Regions from separate parts of the Paenibacillus sp. PastF-3 genome, predicted to be linked through region 2. Evidence: riboswitches for the same ligand, from Rfam matches in the RefSeq annotation. Region 2 holds a riboswitch; the other holds the start of a gene.
The links. Region 2 has a riboswitch for thiamine pyrophosphate ahead of M2444_RS13115 (ABC transporter substrate-binding protein). Riboswitches for the same ligand answer to the same signal wherever they lie in the genome.

Region 1 (8,063 bases), 170 kb from region 2:
CGAATGATTGAGCGATTCCAGACGCCTATACCTTCTGTGGACGAAGGATCCAGTCGTCCAGATGCACCACCGACTGATCAGCCGAATGTGTTCATCCTTTCACTTAAAGCTGGAGGTGTCGGTCTGAATCTAACCGCAGCCAACCACGTATTCCACTTCGATCGCTGGTGGAATCCGGCCGTTGAGAACCAGGCGACGGACCGCGCCTATCGGATGGGCCAGACGCGCGATGTACAGGTGCATAAATTCATCGCCCTCGGGACGCTCGAAGAAAAAATTGATGAGATGCTGGAGAGTAAGCAGCAGCTAAGCGATAATGTCATCTCCAGCTCCGAAGGCTGGATTACCGAGCTGTCTACTGAGGCTTTGACAGACCTATTTACATTGCGGCGAGGCTTAACAGACTAATCCTGCCGCTTTCAGATACTCAAGAAGATGCTGGATAGTGTAGCGAAAGATTTGTTTAATCCAATAAAAAGGCAGAAACTCTTTATATCCGAGTTTCTGCTTTTTTTGTTACTGAACGATGGCATAAGATCAGAATCATTCTCTAACCACCAACGAATCTGTGCATGTCATCCTTTACGGCTTAACGAACATCGGTAATGTCCGCGTAAGGCCATTCGATTCCGGCCAGGAATGCCAACCAGAATACGCCGACCGCATATGCGGTGAATAGGACGTCGCGGTACGTAAAGCCAATAACATAATAATAAGTTCTCTTGGCCTGCCCGGAAAACCGCTTCGCCTCCATAGCCACCGCGATTCTATGGGCGCGTCGTATGCTTTGGGCAAGCAAAGGGATCGCGTATCGTTGCAACAGCTGGTAGAAGTTAAATATCCTCCCTCGTTTGCGTATTCCCCTGACTTTCAATGCGTGGTGCAAGGTCTGGAATTCTTCTGCGAGAATAGGCACCAGCCGCATCGCGGCCAAGAAGCTGTAAGCATACTTAGCCGGTAATCTCCCCTGCTGCATTAAGGAGTAGAAGAGGTTTACCGGCCTCGTCGTCAGACCGAACAGAAGCCCGACCGACGCCATGCTCAGTGCCCTGAACCCCAGATGCAGCCCTCTGTAGAAGCTTTCTTCCGTAATGTTCACTAATCCCCATCGGACCCACTCTGTCTCTCCCTTGCCGAAGAACATCATCCCCGTAGATGTAGACACGAACATCAGCAAGAAAGGGGAGGTGTATAACAGCAATCTGCGCAATGGGTGCCCGGACCACGGAAGCAGCAGCATCGAGCCGATGGCTACGTTCACCATGACGTTAAAGTCGTGGATGAGAATAATTGCCGCGAACCAGAGAGAGAACAGAACGATCTTAAGCGTAGGATTGACGCGGTGTAGCCAGGTTTCCCGGTGGGGAAAGGTCAATAACATCAGTAAGTCTCCCGTCTTCGATTCTCCATGACGCTGTGCAGAAATTTTCTACGATCCGCGCATCATGCGTGACCATAATAATCGAGGCTCCCGCCGAAAGCAGCCGCTCAAGCTTCTCGAGCAAAGAGAACGTATTCCGTGCGTCCAGCCCAAAGGTCGGCTCGTCTAGCAGCAATATGTGTTGCCCTTTTACGATCGCCGTCGCGACGCTTAATCGTCTCTTCTGCCCCATCGACAGCTGATACGGATGCCGCGAGGCAACGTCCTCTAAATAAAGTTCTTCCATTAGCTTATACGCCTTCGCACGCCGAATTTCGCAATGAACGCCATCCAGCAACAACGAATACTCGATCTCTTCCCGTACCGAATGTGTTACAAATTGAAATTCGGGGTTTTGAAAAACGAATGCGATATGCTCGGCCGCTTGCGCAACATGCTCCGCTTCCCGGCCTGCTATCTTGCATATCCCTTCGGTCTTAATCAGTCGCATGATCGAGAGCAGCAAGGAGCTCTTACCCGCTCCGTTATGGCCGATGATCCCGATCCATTGACCAGGGGTGACGATTGCCCTCCCTACTTCGATGACCGCCCTGTTCCCTCGTTTCCCGCGAAACCTGTCCATTTCCAGATAGACATCTTCCCGATCGTTTGCGTTTGAATAACGAGTAATGCAGTCTGACCTCCGGGATTTATTCTCGATATAGTCCTCCCAGACGCCCGGATACCAAATTCCGTATTCTTGTAGCTCTCTCCTTTTAGCTGAAAAGATTTCCGTCGGCGATCCGTCAGCGATAACTACTCCTTCACGGGATAACACGACGATCCGATCGAAAAAGTCGATTACGCCTTCGATCTTATGTTCAATGACGATCAAGGTAATGCCTTCGGACAGGCTTCTGATCGCAGACCATACCAGCTCCGTACCCTCGCTATCCAACAGCGCTGTCGGTTCGTCCAGGAAAATCACTTCTGGCTCCATAGCCAGAACGGAAGCTATGGCTAATCGCTGTTTCATCCCTTGCGATAACGATTGGATTGCGATATGGATATCAGGAATTTTCAAGCCGACTTGAGCGAGATAAAGGCGGATCAGACCTGCCATTTCTTCGCGGGGGACGCGCATGTTCTCGAGAACGAAAGCCATCTCCTCGTCCACATATGGCATACAGAACTGCGTATCCGGATCTTGGAATACGTATCCCCATCGCTCGGGAACAAATGTCTCTTCAGCGATCATCGGAACTTCGATCGAACCGGGAATCAAACCGCTCAACACCTGCAGCAGCGTCGACTTCCCGCATCCGCTCGGGCCGAGCAGCAGCGTCTTCTCCCCCTGGTGGAAAGAAAGGGAAATGCCCTTGAACAACAAGGAGTCCTCTCCGGCAAACTTAAGCTTTAGGTTCTTAACTCTCGCAGCTATGGAGACTCCAGGCGTCATAGTCGTGTCAATGCGTCATAGTCCGCCTTGGACGCCGGTCTCAACACTTTGGTTACGCCTGTGAGCTCAAGCGCTTTGGACAGTCCGAAGGCGAAGATACCGGCGATGACGATACTTCCGAGTCCCCTCAGTCCGATCAGCAGCGTATAGTTCCAAGCGGACAACGATTCAATGTAACCGTAGCCGAAATCCAGCACCAACGAACCCGCCGCCGCCGCGAGCGCGGCCAGCGACGTGACCCAGACGTTCGCGTTGCGATAGAGGAAAATCGCGAAGACTAACTCCGCGCCCAATCCCTGCAACGCGCCGTAATACAAGGTCGAAAGCCCCCATTCACTGCCCAATAGCGCACTAACGGAAGCCGCCGCAATCTCAGCCAGAAGCGCCACTCCCGGCTTGCGGATGATGAGAAACGCGAACGTCCCGGCAATGAACCACATGCCGTATATCGTTTGCTCCGCATGGGTACCCAGCGGTTTGACCACGTCGTACATCGGTCCCCAGATTTTATAGATAATTCCGAATACGACCGCGATCACGATGGTTACCAGAATATCAGTCAGCTTCAATCCCCGTGACCTCGTCCCTTTGTCTTGTTGTCCTTGCCTTTGTCCTTGCTTAGCTTGTTCCATGCTTCAACAACTTCCCTTCTAGGTTCTTGGATTCGTTGCTCGCATGATGTGAGTAATTTTAAAAAGCCTACCCATTCATGGGTAGGCTTGCGCATGGCATCAAAAAAAAGGATGCTCGACAATAACGTCTCTACGCTGGCATTACCCAGATCAGATTGACGGTCAGCGGCATAAGGCCGCTATCTCAGCCTGACTTCATCAAGCACCCGTTTATTGCGATTCAACTTCCTATAACTTATATCATAAGTAAACTTTTTACAATATGATTTTCGTTCCTTGGGTATCCCTATCGCGGTATCTAAGTGTAGAACGCTCACCATTGCTCGGACATCTTAAAAGTGACGGCGAGATCATCATCACCTGAGAGTGAGTTAACTACCAAAGTAACCGGCTCATCCTGAAGCTCGTAAGAGAGCCGCTCGTTAAGCAAGTTAACGGCCAAATTCGCATACGCACCAGAGATCCCTGATCCTGTACCTTGCATAATCACCTTTCCACCCGTGACCGTAGTGCAGGTGTAATTGACAAGCAGTGCTGTGTCCGTAACAGGAATATCCGTAGTTGGTGTAGGGAAATTTTCAAATGTCCCATCCAGAGTTCCACCTGCAACGACCATATAACGCACAGGTCTCTTGGATAGAATATCTAAAGCAGCCGGTCTAATTTCAGCCGCAAGACCTTGTGGAATAGTAAAGGCAGGACTCCTCATAAAGCTGATCGCTGCGAAGTCAGTCGATGTAACCGATACGTTATCACGTATTTCCGAGGTTATACGGCTTACTTGAAACACATCCAGATTAACAGCCGTCCAGACACCGTTCACATCCACAAGAAAAACCTGAATCTTTAATTGCTCCTGTGAATACACAAAATTAAATTGAAATAAATCCTCTACAATAGGGTAGGTCTTACTTAACGTTTCCCGATATTGCAGCTCAAATAATTCTTCAATAAAGACTGTCTGATGACTTGCACTATTGGCTAAACCCGTTAAATAACAAGCCGCTCCAGCTGATCCATTGTTAACTACTTCGATCACAACTTGATCTATTGGACGGGTACCGTCGACAGGTAAATTAATGATTGTGCTTGTAGAGAGGACAGGCAATGTCTTCACACCTCCTATTCATATCAAATTATATCTATATGCTATGCAATCAATTTTTAGAATTCTTGGATGATATTAAAATAGAGAAGTGCTAAACAGATATAAAATACAGATTTGCCACCAAATAAAGGATGTGGTAAACTCGACTTAACTTTTTATGAACGGAGGGTTACGTGTGATAGATTTTATCCGAGTTAGAACTTTGCGCGGCTAATTGAATAGCGCTAAAGCTCTGCCCATGTGCAGAGGACTCAGGATAGGTCTACCCATTTAACTCCATAGAAGCCAACAAACTAATACGCCTTCGGTGTCCTTATAAGGACGGTAGCGTTTATGTGAGAATTATAAGGATAAAGTATATCGTGAAACTTATACTTTCTTATAATTTAAACCAACTGCTGCTCGTAAGGGATTAAGTTATCATTTCCCTACGCCCCAGCCGTTGTTTAATTTGATATATCTATGGAAGACCCTAATGTTGTAACGGAGATTTCCCCTTACACATTTGTCTGACGTCCTCTAACGAACCATAAGCACAGGCAGATGACCTGTGTTTTTTTGCGTTTACTATTTACTACTGGAGGATGAATAAATATATGGAACAACTACGAGAAAAAGCTATTATAGTCGGTGTCCAGCTACAAAACGAAACAAACTTCGCTTATTCAATGGAAGAACTCACTAATCTGGCAGCTGCCTGTGACCTAGAAGTTGTAGGAGAGCTTAGTCAGAAGGCAAGTCGGATCAACCCTTCCCACTATATCGGCACAGGCAAAATCCAAGAATTATCTGCTCTCTTAGAAGCGCATGATGCTCCTATTGTTATTTTTAATGATGAGCTGTCTCCTTCACAGATTCGCAATTTGGAGTCCTCTCTAGGCCGTCAGGTCATTGACCGGACGATTCTGATCCTGAATATTTTCGCAGAACGAGCGAAGACCAAAGAAGCTCAGCTGCAAGTGGAAGTAGCTAAGCTGCAATATATGCTCCCCCGATTAACAGGTCTCCGAGAATCTCTCGGCAGACAAGGTGGTGGTGCTGGGCTGAAGAACAGAGGCGCTGGTGAAACAAAGCTGGAGCTGGATCGCAGAAGAATTGAAGAACGGATTTCAGCATTACAGGTTGAGCTTCAACAGCAAGTAGCAAGGCGCCAAATTCAGCGGAAGCAGCGGCATAAGAATGAGGTTCCTGTCGTCTGTCTCGTCGGCTATACGAATACCGGCAAGTCCAGCTTAATGAATGTAATCGTGGAGACGTATCATCCAGGCTCTAATAAGCAAGTGTTCGCCAAGGATATGTTATTCGCTACGCTGGAGACATCCGTTCGGAGCATTGAGCTACCGGATCACAAAACCTTTTTATTAACAGATACCGTTGGATTCGTCAGCCAGCTTCCCCATCATCTGGTCAAAGCCTTCCGCTCCACGCTCGAAGAGGTGACCGAAGCTGACTTATTGATTCATGTAGTCGATATTTCCGATCCCCAGCATCAGCAGCATATGGCTGTCACCGATGAGACTTTGAGAGCGCTCGGTGCGGACCAAATTCCAACGGTTTATGCCTACAACAAAGCTGACCTAACGGACCTACCTTACCCTCACCTTGAGGGTGACAATGTCTATCTTTCCGCCAAACAAAATAGCGGGATAGCTGAACTTACAGATCTGATTCGCAGCCATGTTTTTACGGATTATGTACAGTGTCAAATTCTGATTCCATTTGATCGCGGCAATGTGGTCTCCTATTTTAACGAGCATGCCCATGTCCAATCGACTAGCTATGAAGAAACAGGCACAAGGCTTGAACTGGAATGCAGAAAATCTGATTTCGAGAAATTCCGCAGTGACTTTGTTCAGCTTTAGGCTATAAGACGCAGCAAAGGGGTTGTCCCATAAGTCATAAATGACTCAGGGACAGCCCCTTCTTCTACTTATTGGTGGAAGCGAACCCGGTTAACTATCCGAAATATTTCACTTATTGTGCAAGCAATTTATCCAACAAGCGAATGATCATCGCAACCGACTCCGCACGGGATGCAGTATCATTCGGTTTGAACAATTCGTTGCCTTTACCAGTTACTATGCCAGCAGTTGCAAAAGCATTAATTTGTTCAGAAGCCCAGTTCGTAGCTACATCCAAAAATAGATTGGATGCGTTAGGAACATAGTTTATCAGACGAGCAAGCATTGCAACGATCTCAGCGCGGGAAATTTCTTGATTAGGATGGAAAGAACCATCACTATATCCCGTGATTACCCCTTTAGCTTGTAATGCTGCAATCGATTTTGAAGCCCAATGTCCTTGTGTATCAGAGAAGAATGAACCGCTTGAATTCGGTAGACCAAAAGCTTTTGCTACCATTGTGGCGAACTCGGCGCGAGTTACCTTTTGATTCGGATGGTAAGAACCATCACTATAACCCGTTACAATCCCCATCTTAGCTGCACGCTCCACTACGGAGGCACTCCACGAAGATGCCGGAACATCCGTAAAGTGTATAGCGGGAGCAGACTTCTCTTTTTCCACGATAGCCTTAACTGCCTCTACATTTACCTTGTCGTTGAACACCAGCTTTGACGCTGTTGGCGCTGTTGGCGTTACTGTTGGCTTCGGTGTTGATGTTGGTGGCGTTGGCGATACTGGTGGCGTTGCTGTTGAATTTGGTGTCGATGCTGGTGGTGTCGGTGTCGGTGTCGGTGTCGGTGTTGGTGTTGGTGTTGGTGTTGGTGTTGGTGTTGGTGTTGGTGTTGGTGTTGGTGTTGGTGTTGGTGTTGGTGTTGGTGTTGGTGTCTCAGTTTCCGTTGTTTTCTTGACAGAAAACTCATCGATCAATGTACCCGCAATTGTACGTGCCTTCACATGAATCGCATCTTCTGTAATTTCAATAGCGGAGTACACAGGAACGTCTTCATCAAAAATATAATTCAAATAATTATATTGCGTGCCATCATAGAATTTCCAGCCTGAAGCACCACCATCAAGGTATACAGTGCCCTCATTGGTAGCTTTATTTGGCTTTCCATCCTTCATTGGATAGGTCCGTGCATATACATGATCATGACCAACCAGAACCAAATCGACTTTTTTCTTTTCTAATATGGGTGCAAAGTAGGTTTGGGTATACTCAACAAGGGATTCCCGACCATTCTCTGTATGATAAGCTGGACGATGGAACATAACGACAGTCCACTTTTTATCATTCTGATCCAAATCTTCTTTTAACCATGCTGCTTGAGCAATCATCTGTTCCTCTACGCCTTCTGAGTTCAATACGACGAAATGAGTATCATCGACTTCATAAGAGTAAGCATATTGCAGTTGGGATTCTGGTCCGTTCTCTGGGAAATTCGCACCTTTGGTGAACACATCTTTTCCTTCACTCTTCACATCATGGTTGCCCAGTGCTAGTGCAGTCGGAAGTTTTGTTGCATAAATAGAAGATGCTAGCCAGAACTTTTGCCATTCTTCGAATGCGCCGCCTACATCAACCATATCTCCACCGTG
Region 2 (8,063 bases):
GCGCAAGACATCTTTACGCTCCCGCTTCAAAGTGATCCGTCCGCTGTTGAGAAGATTGTAGGATAAAAGATTCTCAATCAAGACGCTAAGATCTGCTATACGCTTATCCATTAGCTCTAGGGACTGTTGTCCTTTTGGGGTTAAGCTCTCCTTAGTCATTACATGGATGTGGCTGCGGATAACGGTTAGCGGTGTACGTAAATCATGAGATAAGTTGGATACTAGACGCTTACGCAGCTCTTCCTCTTCGATTTCCCTCTTTCGGCTTTCGTCAAGCTTCGCCACCATCGTATTAAAAGCTTCCTCCAGTCTGCCTATCTCATCCAGCTTGCCCGTCATAATAGACTTAGGCATTCTATCCGGTCCCGTAATTGTCATCGCGGTTTGCAGCTGTAGTAGCCGTTTGCGTATTTTTCTAAAGAACAGCAAAGAAACCAGTGCGAACCCTCCAAAAAGTACAAAGAGCACAAAGTAATACAAAGCCCAAGCCCCGACTCCCCCATAAGCGCCTTTGTTGAGCAGCTTGTTTGGAATTTGCATTACCATAAACCCTTTACCCGCATCCACTCGGTCTCCCATGAAGGCGACGATGGCTAAAGGATCACGCTTTGTACTTTCTTTCATAAAATAAATAGCCTCAGCCGCAGTCCACTGCTCCGGAACTCCGCTGCCATGATCCGGATTGCCTTTATCAGGTGTGAGAATCAATCGGGTCATTCCCTGCCCATCTACCCAAAACATAGTAGCCTCAGTGTATTTCCGGCTCAGTTCATCTAACCGCTTATTTATGCCTTCCGAAGAAGCATCTTCCAATTGAAGCGCCTCTTTATGCCACATGGCCTCCAGCGCTGCAACACTCGAATATAAAGAGGTATCTACAGGTGGAGCCCCTTTAGTCACTTCATTAACCATATTGTAGAGAACAAAAGATAACGGCAGAACCACAGGGATAAAAAGCAGTGCAGAAACGATAATAAGCAAATATCCCGACAGCAAAGAGGAGTTGCGCTGCTTACGAATGCGCCCTAACCCCCTCATGCTCTTACCCGATATCCAATCCCCCGGACAGTTTCTATAATTTCCGGATTGCCCGGATCAAGTTCTAACTTTTCGCGCAAATATCGTATATGTACCATCAAAGTTTTATCCCCTTCGAGATAGGCTTCTCCCCAGACGGCTTCATAAATCTGCTCCTTCGTCATAATCTGGCCGAGATGACGCAGCAAATAAGAAAAAATCTGAAATTGCTTACCCGTAAGCATGACTTCTTCCTGAGTCTGAGCATTTATTACTCGGTTATCTCCTTCATATACGATTAGGTGCTTAAGCGTGAGCGAATCCTGAACCGATGCCCCATTCCGCCTGAGCAGCACTTCAATTCTGGCTGCTAATTCATCCGGATGAAAAGGCTTCGTCAAATAATCATCCGCGAATTCAAGCCCCTGCAGTTTATCATCAATGGAAGTCCGTGCGGAGAGCATCAAGATCGGAAGCTTAGGGTACGCCCGCTTCAATCGTTGTCCGACAGTAAAGCCATCCAGGCCCGGAAGCATTACATCCAGAATGGCCAATTGACAAGGCGAAGCTTCCTCCGTCGCTCCCTCCCCGCTCCGCAGCCAACGCACACTATAACCACGCTCACTTAAATCCGCAGACACGACGCTGCCGATTTCATGATCATCTTCAATATATAACAGAGTGACGGTCATGTATTTTAAGTCCTCCCCTGAGAAATTACGTAAAAAGTTGAAGTCATTATAACATGTTTTAACAGGACACTCAGGGACTTATCTTTTAAAAAAAGCCCTCCTAAACCCGTGGGGGATAGGAAGGCTCTCGGAAACGATTTTAAATTGGTTTAGGGAGTCCACACGCCGTGCTCTTTATTACTGCCAACATACTCAATACGCGTTGGAGTAAGTTCAAGAATCACATAATTAGGATCATCGGGTCCTGTAAACCATGGCTCCAGCTCTTTGTTCCATACCTTTGTGCGCAGCCCTTCATCCTTAGAAACGGCAGCGGTGGCTTCAATCTCCAGCACATCTTTGCTTCCGCCTGACTCATATCCAAGCAGCAAAAAGGCGTTCGGATTATTCGATAATTCCTCCACCTTATGAGTTTTGCGATTCGTAGCTAAATAAATCTTCAAACCCTCATGGAAAATAGCCATATAACGTACTTTCGGCTTATTTCCTTCTTCGATCGTACCAAAGGAACCGAACTTGTTGGCATCCAATGCTTTAATAATGAGTTGCTCCAGTTGTTTGTTATCCATTACGTAAATCTCTCCCTTCAAGCATGTAAACAAAAGTTTATATATCCAAGCTCACCGTTTGGATTTATCATAACAATGGTGCTTATTATAATGTACCCTTCAGGTTCACATTGAATCCGACCTTACTCCATAAACTACATTCAATATAAGGGGCTTACTTCGTGAAAAAACTGATTTGGATCGGCTGTCTTTCCTACTTTGTCATTGGACTTGCTCATGTCGTACTGGGATCTATTCTTCCCGTTCTGTTACAGCATTATGACCAAAATTATAGTGCCGGCGGGCAATTAATCTTTAGTCAATTCGCTGGTTTTCTGGCTGGTGTGCTTGTCTCTCCCCTACTCAATCGCCGTTTTGGCAAACGAGGAGGCATCATTATCGCCACCGCTCTTCTCCTGACTGCTGAAATTGCATATGCTTTTCTGCCACCTTGGGGATGGATGTATGTCATTGCTGTTGCGGCTGGCTTTGGTTTCGGTATGATCGAAGCCGTCATCGGCACCATCATTATCGGAGCTGTGACAGAAGGAACCGCGATCGCGATGAGCCGACTTGAAGTCCTTTTTGGGGTAGGGGCACTCCTAATGCCTCTTATCGCCAGTCCGCTCATTGCTACCGGAGCATGGAGATTGACATTTCTAATTGTCGCTTGCTTCTCATTACTTTCCCTCATTCTCTGGGGAAGAGGCCATTTCGGGAATCTGCAACGTATACTAGACGAGCGAGCACCTCGCAAAGTCTCAGCATCCCCGCATTCCTCGCAGTCCAGCACACAGCTTCCGTATAAAGGGAAACAATGGATTCTGCTGGGTATCTTCATTCTTTTCTTCTTTCTCTATGTAGGTACGGAGATGAGTCTGGTCAACTTTATGCCCGCCATCTTTATCGCCAAGCTAGGAATGACAGAATCTGCGGCGGCGCTGACAGTCACTTTCTTTTGGCTAGCTATGTCTACGGGAAGATTGTTTGCTGGAGTGATTGCAGAGAAAATTTCTTACCGTGTATACATTTTATGTAGCTGTTTACTGACCTTGTTACTGTTGGCTCTTTTTCCGTTCACAGAAAATCGATTAGCTGCATTCATCGTAATTATGCTACTTGGGCTATTTATGTCCGGTATTTTCTCCATAGCTTTAGTCTTCTCCAGCAAGATGCTGCCAGGAGCCGAAGAATCAACACCCAGCATAATGATCGCTGCTGGAGGTGTCGGTGGAGCTCTGCTGCCCCTATTTATGGGCTGGTCTATGGACCATTTAAAAGTAGTACAAACTGCTGGGGTACTTGCCGGCTTTGCCGCCTTCCTGTTTTTGCTGAGCATTGCCGCATGGAGATTCCAATCCAGGCAAGCAGTACAAAGAAAGAGTTCCAGTATTTAGAATGTTAGAATGGTATCAACCTAATCTTTTTAGGGTAATGTCATCTATAAGCATATTCTGAGCACAAGGATGGACGATGAATGGATAAGCTTTCAACTGAACCTTTATTACATACTGCGCTTATGCAGTTTATTTTTCCTTTTTCAATAAAAAAGGGTGATTCTAAGAAGCTCATCCAACAATTGCAGGATGATGGCTTCACACGTTTTTTTCTGGATAATAAAGAGCTAGAAAATGCCTATTACGGAGAAGGCCACTGTGTTTCCCATGAACGGCTGGAGCGTACCTATTTACCGTTTGCTGCACATATTCTTTTTCCACGCAAGAAGGATGTGGACTCTTTCCGCCGCTTTTCCAGAGTCAATAATCTGGACTGTATCCTAGAGATTCCTCAGCAGTCTATATTTTTTAAAATTCTCTCGACGGATATATTCATATGTCCTTTTCAGCTTGGATTTGTGACGATACGTGTCCAGCTTGAGGGGGATTCGATTCCCTTTAGTATTGCACTGGAATTCGCGGACCGCTTCCGGACGCTTGAGAATACCTTCGTACAGGATGATTACACCTATATCCATTGCGGGGAACAGACCTATGAGATGGTTGAGGATTTTGTCTTCCGAAATCTGGTAGATGGCTTGGAACCTTTTCTGGATCACTCGGATATCAATGGGGCTTATTTCGAAACCCTTCCCTTTTTCGTAGATGAAAGAATGCAGGTGCAAGCCTTTTATGGCTTTCAGAATGAAGGAGATTCTGATGAGATTAGTGTAAATATCCGCTATCGCGCCTCTCAGCTTGATGGAATTGATCTGAACGGCAAGCCCTATGCCAGTGCCAGCGACCCAGCGTATATTGCGAATTATTGTCATGAGCATTCTTATAATCGATGGGGCCCAGACACGTATTATATGATGAATGAGCAGACCTTTTGCTGCCTTACCCGAGCTGAACCAAAGATCGCCATTAGCCTGGCCGACCAGATGTACGGGCAATACTATTACGGATTTCTACTCAATATTTTCCACAAAATCGTTCTGCTAAAGCTGGCAAATATGCATTCCCGACTACGCATAAACCACGATTATGATGAGATCGATAATTTAATCTACTCGATTAATAAATTCTCGGCAAAGTTTTATTTCTTAGAGCTAATCTCACAGTCGCAAGGACGGGAGATTTTTCTTCAGCTGCGTAAAGTATACGGGAACGACGCTCTATTCGAGGAAGTAAAAGAAACCTTGACTGACCTGTTTCAGTATCAAGATAAATTCCAGTCGAAGCGCCGGGATAATCTGCTGATGATCCTCACTGTATTTACGGTGGTAAGTGGGATTTATGGCATGAATCAAGTCATTGACGATCTGGATGGAAAGATTCAGTGGAGTAAAATGGTTAGCTATTCCCCCTTTGAGTTTCTTGCTCTCTTCGTGATAATGAGCGGGATAATGATCAGTGTTGTCCTTACACTAGGTGCTCTGGTTACTGAGCTTAAGCGGCGTCATCGCAAGAAACATAAAGATCTGGATGAATGAAAACGGACTAAGAGATTTGAAAAATTTAGGATCATGCTACTAGACATTCCGAGAACAGCCGTCTATAATACAGCGTATGCAAGAAATATAAGCTATAAAGTATAGGTGCAAAACCTAAACTTTCTTATATTTCAAGTGGAAATACCCGTTAACTTCATAGAACCAGGGGTGCTGGAATTGGCCGGCTGAGATTGTATCCCACAAGATACTGACCCTTATACCTGATCTGGATAATGCCAGCGTAGGAATTGCCAATTGGTTTTGGTCCCTGTGACCTTTACTAACCTTGCGCCAAGCCAGCGTCCCGATCACTCGGGCGCTTTTTTTGTGTAGATCACAAAAGATGTAGAAGAAATGTACATACTACACTTTATGGTTCATGTTGGATGACGGGATCTGGCAACCTTAAAGGAGAGAAGAAGACATGCATGTCAAAAAAGCACTCATGCTTAGCCTCATCTGTATGCTCATTCTTGCGATTGCCGGATGCGGCAGCAACAACGGGAATACAGCCGGAAACAAAGGGACTGCTGCGGAATCGAATGCAGCGACCGGATCAAATGCTCCAAAAGAGCTTACCAAAGTTAAGGTTGCACTGGACTGGACACCGAATACGAATCATACCGGTCTTTACGTAGCCAAGGATCTTGGTTATTACGCGGAAGAAGGTCTGGATGTAGAAATCGTTCAACCTGGCGCAGCAGGCTCCGATACCATGGTTACTTCTGGGGAAGCTGCTTTTGGGATCAGCGCTCAGGAAGGATTGACTCTAGCTCGTCTACAAGGCGTTCCCCTTGTCTCGATTGCAGCCATTATTCAACATAATACGTCGGGATTCGCCGCTCCAGTGGATCGCAATATTAAATCGCCAAAAGATTTTGAGGGTAAAACTTACGGAGGCTGGGGCTCTCCCGCCGAGGAAGCAGCCATGAAGGCGATCATGGACCCTGTTGGTGGCGATGTGAAAAAGGTGAAGCTAATCAGTATTGGTGAAGCTGACTATTTTACCGCAGTCAAACGTGACATTGATTTCGCTTGGATCTTCTACGCTTGGACCGGTATTGAAGCCGAACTGCGTGGAGAGCCTCTGGATATGCTGTACTTGAAGGATTATGCGCCTCAGCTCGATTATTACACCCCTGTGCTGACCACGAGCGAGAAGCAGATTTCTGAGAATCCAGATTTGGTGAAGGCTTTCCTGAATGCCACATCGAAGGGTTATCAATATGCGATTGATCATCCAGAAGAGGCTGCCGCTACATTATCCAAAGCTGTGCCTGACCTTGATGCCGAGCTTGTCCTAGCCAGCCAAAAATGGCTTAGCCCGAAATATAAAGACGACGCCCCCCGCTGGGGAGAGCAAAAAACCGAGGTCTGGCAGAATTACGGCGACTGGATGTATGATTTGAAGCTGCTGGACAAACCGCTGGATGCAGCTAGTGCATTCACGAATGATTTTTTACCGGCGGAGTAGACCGGACTTCCCAAGTTCGTTCAAGATTCGATGTCGAATCCGCTTCCTGTATCACTTCGTTATCAAAGTTGGCTTTTTGAACTTACCACTTCAATGAGAGTTCAAAAAGTCGGCTTTCAGAACCAAGAAGGTTGAACGTTACTTGAGGAAGGAGGAACGGAGCGTAGTGATGTGCTACGTGAGTACCGGACTTCCCAAGTTCGTTCAAGATTCGACGCCGAATCCGCTTCCTGAATTACTTCGTTATCAAAGTTGGCTTTTTGAACTTACCACTTCAATGAGAGTTCAAAAAGTCGGCTTTCAGAACCAAGAAGGTTGAACGTTACTTGAGGAAGGAGGAACGGAGCGTAGTGATGTGCTACGTGAGTACCGCACTTCCCAAGTTCGTTCAAGATTCGATGTCGAATCCGCTTCCTGTATCACTTCGTTATCAAAGTTGGCTTTTTGAACTTACCTATACAAATTGAGAGGATTGATTATTGTGGCTAACACATTGCTCAGCATTCAAGTAATTCCTAAGACTCCAAACAATGAGGATTCCATCCCATACGTCGATAAAGCAATTGAAGTTATTCAAAAATCCGGCGTTAAACATCAGGTGAACCCGCTGGAAACCACGATGGAAGGTGAACTTAGCGAGCTGCTTGAGGTTGTTCGTCAAATGCAGGAGGCGCTGATCGAAGCTGGTAGTCCAAGCGTGATCTCACAGATCAAAATTGCTCATAACCCTAACGGAATCAGCATGGATAAATTGACGGAGAAATATCGGCCGTGAGATCGACCTGGAAGCTAATATGGCCGCCCCTTGTGGCGGTCGTCTTCTTTTTAACCGTATGGCAGTTATCTGTTTCTCTATTCCATATCGAATCCTGGATTCTGCCAAGTCCTGCTGATATTGCCCGCGAATCCACCAGTAATGCTTCTGGTCTTTGGGCTCATACGATGGCTACGCTTCGACTCACATTAATCGGTTTTCCTATTGGTACAGGTGTAGGCTTGATCGTCGCTCTACTTTTGCATCTTTTGCCTTGGGCTAGACGCGCTTTTTATCCACTGATTATTCTGAGTCAAAATGTTCCCTCTATCGCACTCGGACCACTGCTTATCATCTGGTTTGGCTTTGGTCTTTTGCCCAAAATCGTACTGATTACACTGGTATGCTTCTTCCCGGTAGCTGTCGCTGCAATGGGCGGCTTGTCTCAAAGTGATCAGGTCATGATGAATTATATGAAAATGGCGGGCGCAAGCAAGTGGCAAATCTTCACCAAGCTGGAGCTTCCGTCTTCTATACCGGCACTATTTTCCGGTGTGAAAATATCCGCCACTTATGCGGTTATGGGAGCCGTGGTCGCTGAATGGATTGGCGCAGATAAAGGGATTGGCTATTATATGCTCCTCCA

Region 1: linked by a shared signal. The riboswitch ahead of M2444_RS12415 (ECF transporter S component) and the one ahead of M2444_RS13115 (ABC transporter substrate-binding protein) in region 2 are both predicted to bind thiamine pyrophosphate.

The regions. Positions count from the first base shown of each region.
Region 1 covers NZ_JARXWM010000005.1:144,838-152,900, reverse strand. Annotated here, with positions in the region: gene M2444_RS12430 (DEAD/DEAH box helicase) at 1-408, shown strand, start outside; gene M2444_RS12425 (energy-coupling factor transporter transmembrane component T family protein) at 590-1,381, opposite strand; gene M2444_RS12420 (ABC transporter ATP-binding protein) at 1,323-2,819, opposite strand; gene M2444_RS12415 (ECF transporter S component) at 2,816-3,451, opposite strand; TPP riboswitch at 3,560-3,671, opposite strand; gene M2444_RS12410 (hypothetical protein) at 3,765-4,559, opposite strand; gene hflX (GTPase HflX) at 5,156-6,421, shown strand; gene M2444_RS12400 (S-layer homology domain-containing protein) at 6,534-8,063, opposite strand, start outside.
Region 2 covers NZ_JARXWM010000005.1:315,758-323,820, reverse strand. Annotated here, with positions in the region: gene M2444_RS13140 (HAMP domain-containing sensor histidine kinase) at 1-1,038, opposite strand, end outside; gene M2444_RS13135 (response regulator transcription factor) at 1,035-1,709, opposite strand; gene M2444_RS13130 (pyridoxamine 5'-phosphate oxidase family protein) at 1,859-2,278, opposite strand; gene M2444_RS13125 (MFS transporter) at 2,440-3,654, shown strand; gene M2444_RS13120 (hypothetical protein) at 3,735-5,189, shown strand; TPP riboswitch at 5,344-5,454, shown strand; gene M2444_RS13115 (ABC transporter substrate-binding protein) at 5,614-6,663, shown strand; gene M2444_RS13110 (hypothetical protein) at 6,830-6,982, shown strand; gene M2444_RS13105 (thiamine-binding protein) at 7,145-7,438, shown strand; gene M2444_RS13100 (ABC transporter permease) at 7,435-8,063, shown strand, end outside.